3 regions of the Enterobacter cloacae complex sp. HYC080_NIDB genome follow, and region 3 is predicted to be linked to each of the others. Evidence: predicted binding sites of a transcription regulator. Region 3 holds the regulator's gene; each other region holds the start of a gene.
The links. The regulator LexA, encoded in region 3, represses DNA repair genes until DNA is damaged. The targets are predictions, from matches to a motif close to TNCTGTATGTACATACAGNA.
Positions count from the first base shown of each region.

Region 1 (4,416 bases), 1.6 Mb from region 3:
CATCCTGAATGAAAAACACCGGGGTGTTATTGCCCACCAGATCAAAAATACCCTCTTCGGTATAGAACTTGGTGGCGAAACCGCGAATATCACGCACCGTGTCTGCCGAACCCGCGCCCCCCTGTACGGTGGAGAATCGGACAAACACCGGGGTAATTTTATCCGGGTCGGAGAGGAAATCTGCTTTGGTGATCGCTTTCAGGCTCTTGTACGGCTGGAAGTAGCCATGCGCAGCCGAGCCGCGCGCGTGAACGATACGTTCCGGAATTCGCTCGTGGTCGAAATGGGTAATTTTTTCCCGCAGGATAAAGTCTTCCAGCAGGGTGGGGCCGCGCGAGCCGGCGCGAAGAGAGTTTTGATCGTCAGCAATGCGCACGCCCTGATTGGTCGTGAGTGCAAAACCTTCACCACCTTTACGGTGTGGCTCAAGCGATTTCAGCTTCTCGTTCCCGGTGTCCGGCGATTTCATGCTTCCCGGTGCGGTAGGCTGTTCGCCGGGGGCGGAAGGGCCTGGCGAGGGGCGGTGAGAGCCGTCAGCAGGGGCGAGAGAGTCCATACCCGGTTGAGATTCTTCAGTGCCATGAATCGGTGATTGATGTGTATTATCTTTGTTCGACATTGCACGCTTCTCCTTTATCCATTGCTAAAAACCCTATTAAGGATAGAACAATGTCGTGAGATAGCTCGCGAACTAAGAGTTTTCACATGCCGCCCTTAACGAAAGGAGCCCTCTCAGCCATTCGGAGCGCGACGGAAGGGAGCAGAATCGGCTATCATAGAATTTTCCTGCTTCAAGAATTTGCTTTAGTGAACCCGTCGCTTATGAAACCTCTTCGTCAACAAAACCGCCAGGTTATTAGCTATGTGCCCCGCGTGGAACCCGCGCCGCCTGACCATGCCCTGAAAGTGGAGGGTTTTCGTGATGTCTGGCAGCTTCGTGGTAAATATGTGGCGTTTGTCCTGATGGGGGAGCATTTCCGTCGATCGCCGACGTTTTCCGTGCCGGAGTCTGCCCAGCGATGGGCGGTGCAAATCCGCCAGGATGAAGAGGTTGAAGAATAACAGCCATAAAAAAACCGCCATCAGGCGGTTTTTTTATTTCCCGGCGATTACCGGTGCGCCAGTTCGGCGTCGTCTTCACTTTCCAGAATGGCTTTGTCGGTCTGCTTCAGCCACTGGCTGGTCAGCGTACCGGCGGTCATGGAGCCGCTCACGTTCAGCGCGGTACGACCCATGTCGATCAGCGGTTCAACGGAGATCAGCAGCGCGACCAGCGTCACTGGCAGACCCAGTGCAGGCAGCACAATCAGCGCAGCGAAGGTTGCGCCGCCACCAACACCGGCAACACCGGCGGAACTGATGGTCACAATGCCGACCAGCGTGGCGATCCAGACCGGATCCAGCGGGTTGATACCCACGGTCGGGGCAACCATCACCGCCAGCATCGCCGGGTAGAGACCCGCACAGCCGTTCTGACCGATGGTGGCACCAAAGGACGCAGAGAAGCTGGCGATAGATTCTGGCACGCCCAGGCGACGGGTCTGCGCTTCAACGTTCAGAGGAATAGACGCGGCGCTGGAGCGGCTGGTGAAGGCAAAGGTCAGTACCGGCCAGACTTTGCGGAAGTATTTCAGCGGGCTGACGCCGTTCACGCCCAGCAGGATACCGTGCACCACGAACATGATGCCCAGGCCCAGATAAGAGGCGACGACAAAACTGCCCAGCTTAATGATGTCCTGCAGGTTAGAGCCCGCAACCACTTTGGTCATAAGCGCCAGCACGCCGTATGGCGTCAGCTGCATGACCAGACGCACCAGCTTCATCACCCAGCTTTGCAGGGTATCAATCGCCGTCAGCACACGCTCGCCTTTCGGCGCATCGTCTTTCAGCAGCTTCAGTGCGGCCACACCGAGGAATGCCGCGAAGATCACCACGCTGATGATGGACGTTGGGCTGGCGCCGGTCAGGTCAGCAAACGGGTTCTTCGGAATGAAGGAGAGCACCATCTGCGGAACCGTCAGATCGGCCACTTTACCCACGTAGTTGGTTTGAATCGCGGTCAGGCGTGCTGTTTCAGCCGTGCCCTGCACCAGACCTTCGGCCGTCAGGCCAAACAGGTTGGTTACCAGCACACCCACCAGCGCGGCGATCAGCGTGGTAAACAGCAGGGTACCAATGGTCAGAAAACTGATTTTACCCAGTTGAGTGGCGTTATGCAGGCGGGCAACGGCACTCAGAATAGAGGCGAACACCAGCGGCATCACGATCATCTGCAGCAGCTGGACATAGCCGTTGCCGACAATGTTGAACCACTGAATAGAGTCTTTCAGAACTGGATTATCGGAGCCATAAATCGCCTGCAACGCCAGACCAAATACGACACCCATGGCCAGACCAACCAGCACTTTTTTCGCCAGGCTCCACTGTTTGTGGCGCGTCTGCGCGAGAAGCAATAGCAATACAACGAACACAACAACGTTCGCGATGAGTGGAAAATTCATCCCCGTTCTCCTGATTTATTATGGGATCGGTTTTTCCCGATCCTGTTGGCGGAAGGTTAGCAGAAGTGTGATGTCGCGCTTATATCCAAATGGAATGGTTTATGACAAACGGAATGATTTTGTTGGTTTACTGTTCAATCTGGTGATGAATAAAGCGATTGAACTGAAATTGCAGCGAATTGATCATCTGCGAAGACCAGCGCACTGCACTGTTTTCGGGCAATGTCTGTGGCATCCAGACGGCGTAAGCGAAGAGCGCCATGCACAATACGCGCTCAAGCTGGTTCCCTTTCTGTGGCGCAAGGATGGGAAAACGAAAGCGCCAGCGACACGGCCAGAGAAGTGGAACGCCAGCGGGCGTCAGCATATCGGCAAGAATATGGCTTAAGTAGCCGAGCACCATCCCCTGAATGGCATCAGCAGGGACGATCCAGCTTTCGGGCACTTTTAAATAAAAAAGGGTAAGCAGCCCAAAAACGGCCAGCAGGCTGTGCGTAAACCCCCGGTGGCCGAACGCGCGGGCGATGGGTTTCGATACCCACTTCAGGCGTTGTCCAAGAAATGATTTGGGATGATCAATATCGGGCAGCAGACAGGTCAATACGGCGGAAGGGACAATATGCCACCAGTCCCCCTGTGCGAGCACGGGAGTGAGTTCAGCGTTTTTGGCAAATACTGCGCACGCTATGGAAAAAAGGAGGTGGCCTTCCGCCGTCATGATAAAACCCACGAAACTGTCAATTCATACAGTATAGGGTTTTTATACAGTAGGCGGAAGAGGTGACGGTGTAACTGTTTGTCACAAATGGAGCATGTTGTTAGCCGCCCTTAAGGTGATGCGCCGTGAGTTCTGTCAGCGAATTAAGCTTCACATCGGCAAGGGCAAAACGGGGATCGTGGCGGCCTTCCTCTGCCGGAACCACAATGGAGCGCATACGTGCGGCTTTGGACGCGACCATGCCGTTAACGGAATCTTCCAGCGCGACACAGGTAAGCGGATCAAGACCCAGCTTAGCGGCACAGTCCATATAGACCTGCGGGTGCGGTTTGCTGTAGGGCAATTTTTCAGCTGACGCCAGGGCGTCAAAACTGTCGCGCAGCTCAAACATAATGAGCACTTTTTCCAGCATATGCAGCGGTGAAGCGGAGGCCAGGCCCACCTTCAGCCCCTGAGCCTTACACAACGCGACCGCTTCACGCACGCCAGGCAATAGCGGCTTGTTCTCCTCCACCAGCGCGATGGCGCGGCTGATAATGCGCGCGGTGACTTCGTCGCGATCTGGGCCACTCCACGGCTGGTGGGCGTACCAGAGGTCTACGACCATATCAATGCGCAGGCCCAGCGTGTCGGGAAGTTCATTACGGCGGCTGATATCAACGCCCAGGCTGGCCATCACGTCCAGCTCGGCGCGATCCCACAACGGCTCGGAATCAATCAGTAATCCATCCATGTCAAAAATAGCGGCAAGTATCTGGCGCGGTGTCGACATCACAACGTCTCCTTATCCAGGGTGTTCGACAGACGATAAGTGCTAAGCACACTTAGCAATTTAGCATATTGCTTTCAAAGATCGGGCGAAAATGCTGTCCAGCAGGTAGACTTAGCCACAAATAACGCGTCTTTATGAAGAGGAACTGATGACGTATCAACAAGCTGGACGCATTGCTGTCTTAAAACGTATTGCTGGCTGGGTGATTTTTATTCCCGCCGTCATCTCTACGCTGATTTCTGTGCTCAAATTTATGTACGATCACAGCGAAAAACAGCCAGGCATTAATGCCGTCATGCTTGATTTTGCGCATGTCATGATTGAGATGATGCGGTTCAACACCCCGTTCCTGAATGTCTTCTGGTTCAACTCGCCAACGCCGGATTTTCACCAGCAGCTTAATATTGGGTTCTGGGTCATCTATG
Region 1 is NZ_CP114212.1:2,638,955-2,643,370, reverse strand. It holds gene katE (catalase HPII) at 1-619, opposite strand, end outside; gene cedA (cell division activator CedA) at 823-1,062, shown strand; gene tcyP (cystine/sulfocysteine:cation symporter) at 1,110-2,501, opposite strand; gene O1723_RS12525 (metal-dependent hydrolase) at 2,629-3,219, opposite strand; gene hxpB (hexitol phosphatase HxpB) at 3,320-3,991, opposite strand; gene O1723_RS12515 (YniB family protein) at 4,140-4,416, shown strand, end outside.
Region 1: O1723_RS12525 (metal-dependent hydrolase) is a predicted target of LexA. The motif match lies at 3,234-3,253, and genes of this name have one in related genera.

Region 2 (4,416 bases), 530 kb from region 3:
CCCAGCCATTCTGGGTAAACACGAAGCCGTCCAGGTGTTCACCGAAGTATTCCACCATGTCGTTACGCTCGGCTTCACCGTGCACCAGCACGTCCAGACCTAAACGCTCCTGCTCGATGATCGCCTGCCTGATGTGTTCAGCAATGCCGGTACGGTAGTGATTCGCATCCAGATTGCCCTTTTTGAAGTCGAGACGCAGGCCGCGGATCTCGGTCGTTTGTGGGAATGAACCGATCGTCGTGGTTGGCCATGCGGGCAGGTTGAAGCGGGCGCGCTGGGCTTCGGCACGGACTTCATACGGACTCTGGCGCTGGCTGTCCTGAGCGGTGATGGCCGCCAGACGTTTTTCCACTGTCGGATTATGCACGCGTGCCGAATGACGGCGCGCCTGAATCGGGGCGCTCCATTCGGTAATCGCCGCCGTGTCACCGCTGTTCAGCGCGTCGCGCAGCAGCGCCAGTTCTTCACATTTTTGCAGGGCGAAGGCAAACCAGCTTTTCACTTCCGGGTCGAGACGGGTCTCCACGCTCAGATCGATCGGGCTGTGCAGCAGTGAACATGATGAGGCCACCCACAGCTCACGTTTACCAACAATGTCTTTAATTTGAGCATATTTTTCGGTGAGATCGGCACGCCAGACGTTACGACCGTTTACCAGCCCCGCTGAGAGTAGCCAGTCTGCGGGCAGACGTTTGTGCAGGTCCTTCACGTCATCTTTGCCGTGAACCAGGTCAACATGCAGGCCCTGAACCGGCAGCGCGGCAATCGTGCTCAGGTTAGGCGTCACGCCCTCGAAATAGGTGGTCAGCAACAGCTTCACCTGCCCGGTAAGCGCGTCATACGCCGGTTTGAAGGCATCGAGCCAAACCTGGGGCAGCTCAAGCACCAAAGCAGGTTCGTCGATTTGCACCCACTGAATGCCGCGTTTACCCAGCTCAATCAGTACCTGTTTGTAGACGGGCAGAATGTCCTTCAGCAGGCTGAGGCGGTCAAACGGCTCGCCTTTGACTTTGCCCAGCCACAGGTAGGTTACCGGTCCGAGCAGCACCGGTTTCACCTGGTGGCCCAGCGCCAGCGCTTCGTCGACTTCGTCCAGAAGCTGTGTCCAGGTCAGTTTGAACTGCTGACCTTTTACGAACTCCGGCACCATATAGTGATAATTGGTGTTAAACCACTTGGTCATTTCCGCCGCTGCCGCGGGTTCACCCGTTGGCGCACGACCACGGCCGATGCGGAACAGGGTATCGATATCTACCGATCCATCTTTGTTCTGATGACGAGCCGGCACGTTGCCCAGCAGCAGGCTGGTCGTCAGAACATGGTCGTACCAGGCGAAATCACCCACCGGCAGCAGGTCAATGCCCGCCTGCTTTTGCTGATCCCAGTGACGGGCGCGCAGCTCGCGCCCCACGGTCAGCAGTTCTTCACGGGTAGCGTTCCCCGCCCAGTAGCTTTCTTGCGCTTTTTTCAGCTCGCGACGCAGGCCAACGCGAGGGAAACCGAGAGTGTGATTGCGGATTGTCATGTTATGCCCCTTGTGAATTTTGCTATTTAGACGTCCAGATGTTTACACATCTATAATTGGCAGGTACTGTATATTCCTCAAGCGCAAAATGTTCATGGCGAAGTGAAGGACTTTCATGATCGAGATAAAACACCTGAAAACGCTGCAAGCGTTGCGGAACTGCGGATCGCTCGCGGCGGCGGCAGCCACGCTGCACCAGACCCAGTCTGCCCTTTCTCACCAGTTCAGCGATCTGGAACAACGCCTCGGATTTCGTCTTTTTGTGCGTAAGAGCCAACCTCTGCGCTTTACGCCGCAGGGTGAAATTCTTCTTCAACTGGCGAATCAGGTCCTGCCGCAGATCGCCAGCGCGCTACAGTCCTGTAACGAGCCGCAGCAGACAAAACTGCGCATCGCCATTGAGTGCCACAGCTGTATTCAATGGCTGACCCCTGCGCTTGAGAACTTCCGCCAGAAGTGGCCGCAGGTGGAGATGGATTTTAAATCCGGTGTGACGTTCGACCCGCAACCCTCGCTGCAGCAGGGTGAGTTGGATCTGGTGATGACCTCCGACATTCTGCCGCGCAGCGGCCTGCACTATTCGCCGATGTTTGATTTTGAAGTGCGCCTGGTGCTGGCACCGGATCATCCGCTGGCGGCTAAAACGCGCATCACGCCGGAAGACCTGGCAACAGAAACGCTGCTGATTTATCCGGTTCAGCGCAGTCGCCTGGATATCTGGCGTCATTTCCTGCAGCCGGCAGGCATTAGCCCGCAGCTGAAAAGCGTGGATAACACCCTGCTGTTGATTCAGATGGTTGCCGCCAATATGGGCATCGCGGCGCTGCCGCACTGGGTGGTGGAGAGTTTTGAACGCCAGGGCCTGGTGGTGACCAAAACCCTGGGTGAAGGACTGTGGAGCCGTCTGTACGCTGCCGTGCGCGATGGCGAGCAGCGTCAGCCGGTGACAGAAGCGTTTATTCGCTCAGCGCGGAACCACGCGTGCGACCATCTTCCGTTTGTGCGGAGCGCGGAGCGACCCAGCGGCGATGGACCCACAGTGAAGCCAGGATCACCGCTCCCCCAATAAGGAAACTCGGCCAGTGCGGTTGCTGCTGCCAGATGGCGAGGTTGACCAGCAGCCCCGCCGGGACGTGCACGTTGTTCATTATCCCGAGCGTTCCGGCGTCGACCTGCGTCGCGCCGTAGTTCCACATGAAGTAACCCAGCCCTGACGCCACCACGCCCAGCCAGACCAGAACGCCCCACTGCACCGACGTGGTCGGCAGCTTTTGCGGGTTACCGAGCAGAAACCACGCCGACACCGCGACAATCGCCGCGCCCATATAGAACCACGCAAATGCATTGTGCTGCGGCATCGGACGGGTTTCCATCAGGCGTTTGTAACCCACCATGCCGATGGCGAAACTGATGTTGGCGAGCTGGACGAACATCAACCCGGTCCAGAAGTGATCGCTGACTTTGTCATAGCGAATAATCGCCGCGCCAATCACCGCCAGCGCCGCGCTCAGCAGGTATCCCCAGCGCAGACGACGCCTGCTGAGCAGGTCGTAAATCAACGTAATATAGAGCGGCGTCAACACGGTAAAGAGCAGGAATTCAGAGACGGACAAATAGACGTAAGCCCGGAAGCTGAACAGATACATGATGCCCAACTGCATCGCGCCCACCAGCATGTACAGCACAATCGTTTTCAGCGATTGACCACGCGTGCGCAGAAACGGCAGGAATACCAGCGCCGCCAGCCCCACGCGCATCAGCACCGAGAAGTAGCTGTCGACCGAACCGGCAAGGTACTCGCCAATCAGGCTAAAGGAGAAGGCCCACAGGATAGTGGTGATAATGAGTAGCGCCACAATGCTTGTCTCTCAGAAAGAAGGACAGGCATTGTAGCGGACTCTTCAGTTGACATCTGGTGAACAAACAACCGAATGAAGATTATTCAAGGAACAGCTTGCGCAGGTATTTCGGTACCGCGTTATCAGCGTTGGAACCAATCACTTCCAGTTCCGGGTGCAGATCTTTCAAACGCTGATGCGCGTTCTGCATGATGCAGCCCTTGCCTGCCATGGAGAGCATTTCAGCGTCGTTCATGCCGTCACCAAAAGCGATGCAGTCTTTCAGCGCGAAACCCAGACGTTTCGCGACCGCTTCCAGCGCGTGACCTTTGGAGACGCCCCCCGCCATCACTTCCAGACAGGTCAGGGTTGAGAAGCTCACGTTGACCCGATCGCCCCAGCGCGCGTTGATAGCCTGCTCCAGAGGGAGCAGTTCTTCATGGCTTTCGCAGGTGAAGAACACCTTACTGATCCCTTCTGGATCCAGCAGGCCCGGCTCGTACAGGGAGTAGTTAAATACCGCTTCCTTGAAGAACCGCATTTCATCCGGGCGGTGGCGGTTCATAAACCATTCGTCGTCGCGGTAAACGTTGGTGACGATAGCCGGGTTGTTATGCACCACGCCGAAGAGATCGGCGGCAATATCGCGATCCAGGTTATGGGTAAAGATCAGGTTACCGTCAGTATCATGCACGCGCGCACCGTTGGAGGTGATCATGTACGATTTGATCTCAAGATTATCGCGGATCTGCCCCACGTCTACGTGGTGGCGGCCGGTGGCAAACACAAAGTTCACGCCACGGGCAGTCAGAAGCTTTAAGGTCTCTTTCGCGTAAGGCGACAGGGTGTGGTCAGGGGAAAGCAGCGTGCCATCTAAATCAGATGCAACAACCTGGTACATAGGGATTTCAACCTCTGGTGGAAAACAATAATCAGTTATGCCTGTTGAAAAATTCAACAATGGCGTTGAGCGCGACTGAGCGCATAGCGTCCTTTTCGAAAAGGATCTCATGGTAAGCGCCGTTGATGACCAGCGGTTTTCCCCCTTCACAA
Region 2 is NZ_CP114212.1:204,859-209,274, reverse strand. It holds gene metE (5-methyltetrahydropteroyltriglutamate--homocysteine S-methyltransferase) at 1-1,525, opposite strand, end outside; gene metR (HTH-type transcriptional regulator MetR) at 1,641-2,594, shown strand; gene O1723_RS00945 (carboxylate/amino acid/amine transporter) at 2,482-3,381, opposite strand; gene yigL (sugar/pyridoxal phosphate phosphatase YigL) at 3,464-4,264, opposite strand; gene pldB (lysophospholipase L2) at 4,296-4,416, opposite strand, start outside.
Region 2: metR (HTH-type transcriptional regulator MetR) is a predicted target of LexA. The motif match lies at 1,590-1,609, and genes of this name have one in related genera.

Region 3 (4,416 bases):
CTTTTCTGCTGGACGTGATAATTATTGTAGTTAAGGATTCGGCGGTTGATTTCATATTCGGAATCTTTAACCATCACGATATATCGTGACGCGAAGGAAACCAGGTATTGTTTTGCCAGTGGCGGCGCCATATAAAAGCCAGCGACAGGCCACGCAGAGAGAGAAAGACCGCAAGCGCCAACCACAAACCGTGATTACCCAGCCAGGGAAGCGTCAGCAGCGTCAGGCCAAATCCTGCCGCCGCAACGGCCATACTGTTACGCATTTCCGCCCCGCGCGTCGCACCAATAAACATGCCGTCCAGCAGATAACACCAGACACCCACCACCGGTAAGATGACTTGCCAGATGAGATAGTGGCTCGCCAGTTCGCGCAGCGCAGGGAGAGAGGTCAGTAAAGCAACAATCTGTTCGCCGAAGCAGGCATAGACCACAGCAAACACCAGCGCTACCAGTCCTGACTGACGGCAGGCTGCCCGCCAGACATCATGAAGCTGCCCGCTTTCACGCGCGCCATACGCCTGCCCCGAATGTGCTTCAACCGCGTAGGCAAAGCCGTCCAGCGCATAGGCGGTAAACGTCAGCAGCGTCATCAATACCGCGTTGACCGCGACGATTTCAGGCCCCAGCCGTGCACCGAAGACCGTCAGCGCGCCGAAGCAGAGTTGCAGAAGCAGCGAGCGCAGCATGATGTCACGGTTAAGCGCCAGCAGCTTACGGATATTGCCGCGCCATGCGGTTTTCAGCAGCGCGAGGGAGATCCCGCGCATCGCCAGCACGCGCCAGACCATCCACAGCCCCATCACAAAGGTCCCGTATTCAGCAATCGCCGTCGCCAGTGCCGCGCCCCGCACGTTCATATGGAGGCCCATCACCAGCCAGAGATCCAGCACGATGTTGAGCAGGTTTCCCACGACCAGCAGAATCACTGGCGCACGAGCATACTGAACGCCCAGTAACCAACCCAGCAGAACCAGATTTGCCAGCGAAGCGGGCGCACTGAGCCAGCGGATTTCAAGAAAACGTCGCGCCTGCTCCAGTACCGCCTCACTGCCGCCAACGATATGGAGCGCAAGGTCAATCAGGGGATCGCGGAGTAAAACGATTAACGCGCCCGCGCCCAGCGCAAGAATCAGCGGCTGCACCAGCGCCCGCGCCAGACGTAACGGATCTTTTGCACCATACGCCTGTGCCGTGAGTCCGGTGGTGCTCATGCGCAAAAAGAGCAGCAGCATAAAGAGGAAGCTGGTTGCCGTCGCGCCAATCGCCACGCCGCCAAGATAGACAGGGGAATCGAGATGCCCAATAACGGCCGTGTCGACCAGACCCAGCAAGGGCACGGTGATATTGGAGAAAATCATCGGCAGTGCAAGACGCCACAATGCCTTATCGGATGCCGTCAGCAGTGACATGAGAAACACCGGGAGTGGTCAATAAGGCAGGCTACAGCGGAACCGTAGCCTGTCAGGAAGAGATTACAGCCATTCACCGTTGCGAATCACACCGACCGCCAGACCTTCGATAGAGAAGCTCTGTTCGCGGAGATCGACCACAATGGGAGAGAACTCGCTGTTTTCGGGCAGCAACTGAACGGTGTTACCCTGCTTTTTCAGACGCTTAACGGTCACTTCGTCATCAATGCGCGCGACCACCACCTGGCCGTTCCGCACATCCTGCGTTTTGTGTACCGCCAGCAGATCGCCGTCGAGAATGCCGATATCTTTCATCGACATGCCGCTTACGCGCAGCAGAAAATCTGCGCTCGGCTTGAACATACCAGGATCAACCTGGTAGTGGCCTTCGATATGCTGCTGCGCCAGCAGCGGCTCACCCGCAGCAACACGGCCTATCAGCGGAATGCCCGTCTCTTCTTCCACCAGCAGGCGGATACCGCGTGACGCGCCTGAAACAATTTCAATCACGCCCTTACGTGCCAGCGCTTTCAGGTGTTCTTCGGCAGCATTCGGAGAACGGAAGCCCAGACGCTGAGCGATTTCCGCACGCGTGGGTGGCATACCCGTCTGGCCGATATGATCCCGAATGAGATCAAACACCTCTTGCTGCCTGGTCGTTAATGCTTTCATTCCGCCCCCTGGGTGTATATACAGTTATGCTGTGAGTATATACAGTCAAAGGTGAATTTGGAACCAAAAACTGCACAAAAAACCAGGGACTTAATTATTCCTCGAGGCTCATCGGAAATGTGACCAAAGCAGCGTGACCCAGGTAATGACTGCAGTGATAATCGCCAGCAGCACAGCGGCAGAACCCATGTCTTTCGCGCGACCGGAGAGCTCGTGGAATTCTGAGCCAATACGGTCAACAACGGCCTCAATAGCGCTATTGAGAATTTCCACTATCATCACCAGAAGCACGGAACCGATGAGAAGTACGCGGGTAATAGCATCGACATCAAGGAAACAGGCGATGATGACCGCGATGATAGTGGCGACACCTTCCTGACGAAAGGCGGCTTCGTTGATCCACGCTGCACGGAAACCTTTCCATGAATAGCCGGCGGCTTTGATGATACGCGTTAACCCAGTGGTATTATTGGCCATTAAAAGAACCTTTTATGAAAAAAAGCGTCAGTAACAGGAACTGTAGCGCGTTTCGCTACAGCCTGAAGTATGACGGGTAACAACAGAAATTTTGCGCGCTTTCTGTTATCCTTGCGCCGCAATTGCATTATTAACCAGAGGCTTTACATCGTTTATGTCCGGCTGGCCACGAATTTACTACAAATTACTTAATTTACCATTAAGCATCCTGGTAAAAAGCAAGTCTATCCCAGCAGAACCCGCGCTGGAATTGGGGCTCGATACGTCGCGTCCTATTATGTACGTTTTGCCTTATAACTCGAAGGCAGACTTACTGACCCTTCGCGCCCAATGTCTGGCGCATGACTTACCTGACCCGCTTGAACCGCTGGAAGTCGACGGCACGTTGCTGCCGCGCTACGTGTTCATTCACGGCGGGCCGCGTGTGTTTACCTATTACACGCCAAAAGAAGAGTCCATTAAGCTGTTCCACGACTATCTCGACCTGCACCGCAGCAATCCCGATCTGGATGTGCAGATGGTGCCGGTATCGGTGATGTTTGGCCGCCGTCCGGGCCGTGAAAAAGGCGAAGAGAATCCGCCGCTGCGTATGCTTAACGGCATCCAGAAGTTCTTCGCGGTCTCCTGGCTGGGACGCGACAGCTTTGTGCGCTTCTCCCCTTCCGTTTCACTGCGCCGGATGGCAGATGAGCACGGTACCGACAAGATCATCGCGCAGAAGCTGGCGCGCGTAGCACGTATGCACTTCGCCCGTCAGCGCCTCGCGGCCGTCGGGCCACGACTCCCGGCGCGTCAGGACCTATTCAACAAACTGTTGGCCTCCAAAGCGATCGCCCGCGCCGTTGAAGACGAAGCGCGTAGCAAGAAGATTTCGCATGAGAAAGCCCAGCAGAACGCCATTGCGCTGATGGAAGAGATTGCCGCGAACTTCTCTTACGAGATGATTCGCCTTTCCGATCGTATTCTCGGCTTTACCTGGAACCGCCTGTATCAGGGCATCAACGTTCATAACGCCGAGCGTGTACGCCAGCTGGCGCATGATGGCCATGAAATTGTCTATGTCCCCTGCCACCGCAGCCACATGGACTACCTGCTTCTCTCCTACGTGCTCTATCACCAGGGGCTGGTACCACCGCACATCGCGGCCGGTATTAACCTGAATTTCTGGCCAGCGGGCCCGATCTTCCGCCGCCTGGGCGCCTTCTTTATCCGTCGTACCTTCAAGGGCAATAAGCTCTACTCCACCGTGTTCCGCGAGTATCTGGGCGAACTGTTCAGTCGCGGCTATTCCGTGGAGTACTTCGTGGAGGGTGGTCGCTCCCGTACCGGACGTCTGCTTGATCCGAAGACCGGCACGCTGTCGATGACCATTCAGGCGATGCTGCGCGGCGGAACCCGTCCGATCACGCTGGTGCCTATCTACATTGGTTATGAGCACGTCATGGAAGTGGGTACGTATGCCAAAGAACTGCGTGGCGCAACCAAAGAGAAAGAGAGCCTGCCGCAGATGTTGCGCGGCCTGAGCAAGTTACGCAACCTGGGTCAGGGCTACGTGAACTTTGGCGAGCCAATGCCGCTGATGACGTACCTGAACCATCACGTTCCGGAGTGGCGCGAATCCATCGATCCTATCGAAGCGGTTCGTCCTGCCTGGCTGACGCCAACGGTTAACGGCATTGCATCCGAGCTGATGGTGCGTATTAACAACGCGGGGGCGGCTAACGCCATGAACCTGTGCTGTACCGCGCTACTGGCTTCTCGTCAGCGCTCCCTGACCCGTGAACAGCTCACGGAGCAGCTGGACTGCTACCTGGACATGATGCGCAACGTGCCGTACTCGGTTGATTCAACGGTTC
Region 3 is NZ_CP114212.1:4,234,112-4,238,527, forward strand. It holds gene dinF (MATE family efflux transporter DinF) at 74-1,411, opposite strand; gene lexA (transcriptional repressor LexA) at 1,475-2,083, opposite strand; gene O1723_RS20130 (diacylglycerol kinase) at 2,192-2,560, opposite strand; gene plsB (glycerol-3-phosphate 1-O-acyltransferase PlsB) at 2,715-4,416, shown strand, end outside.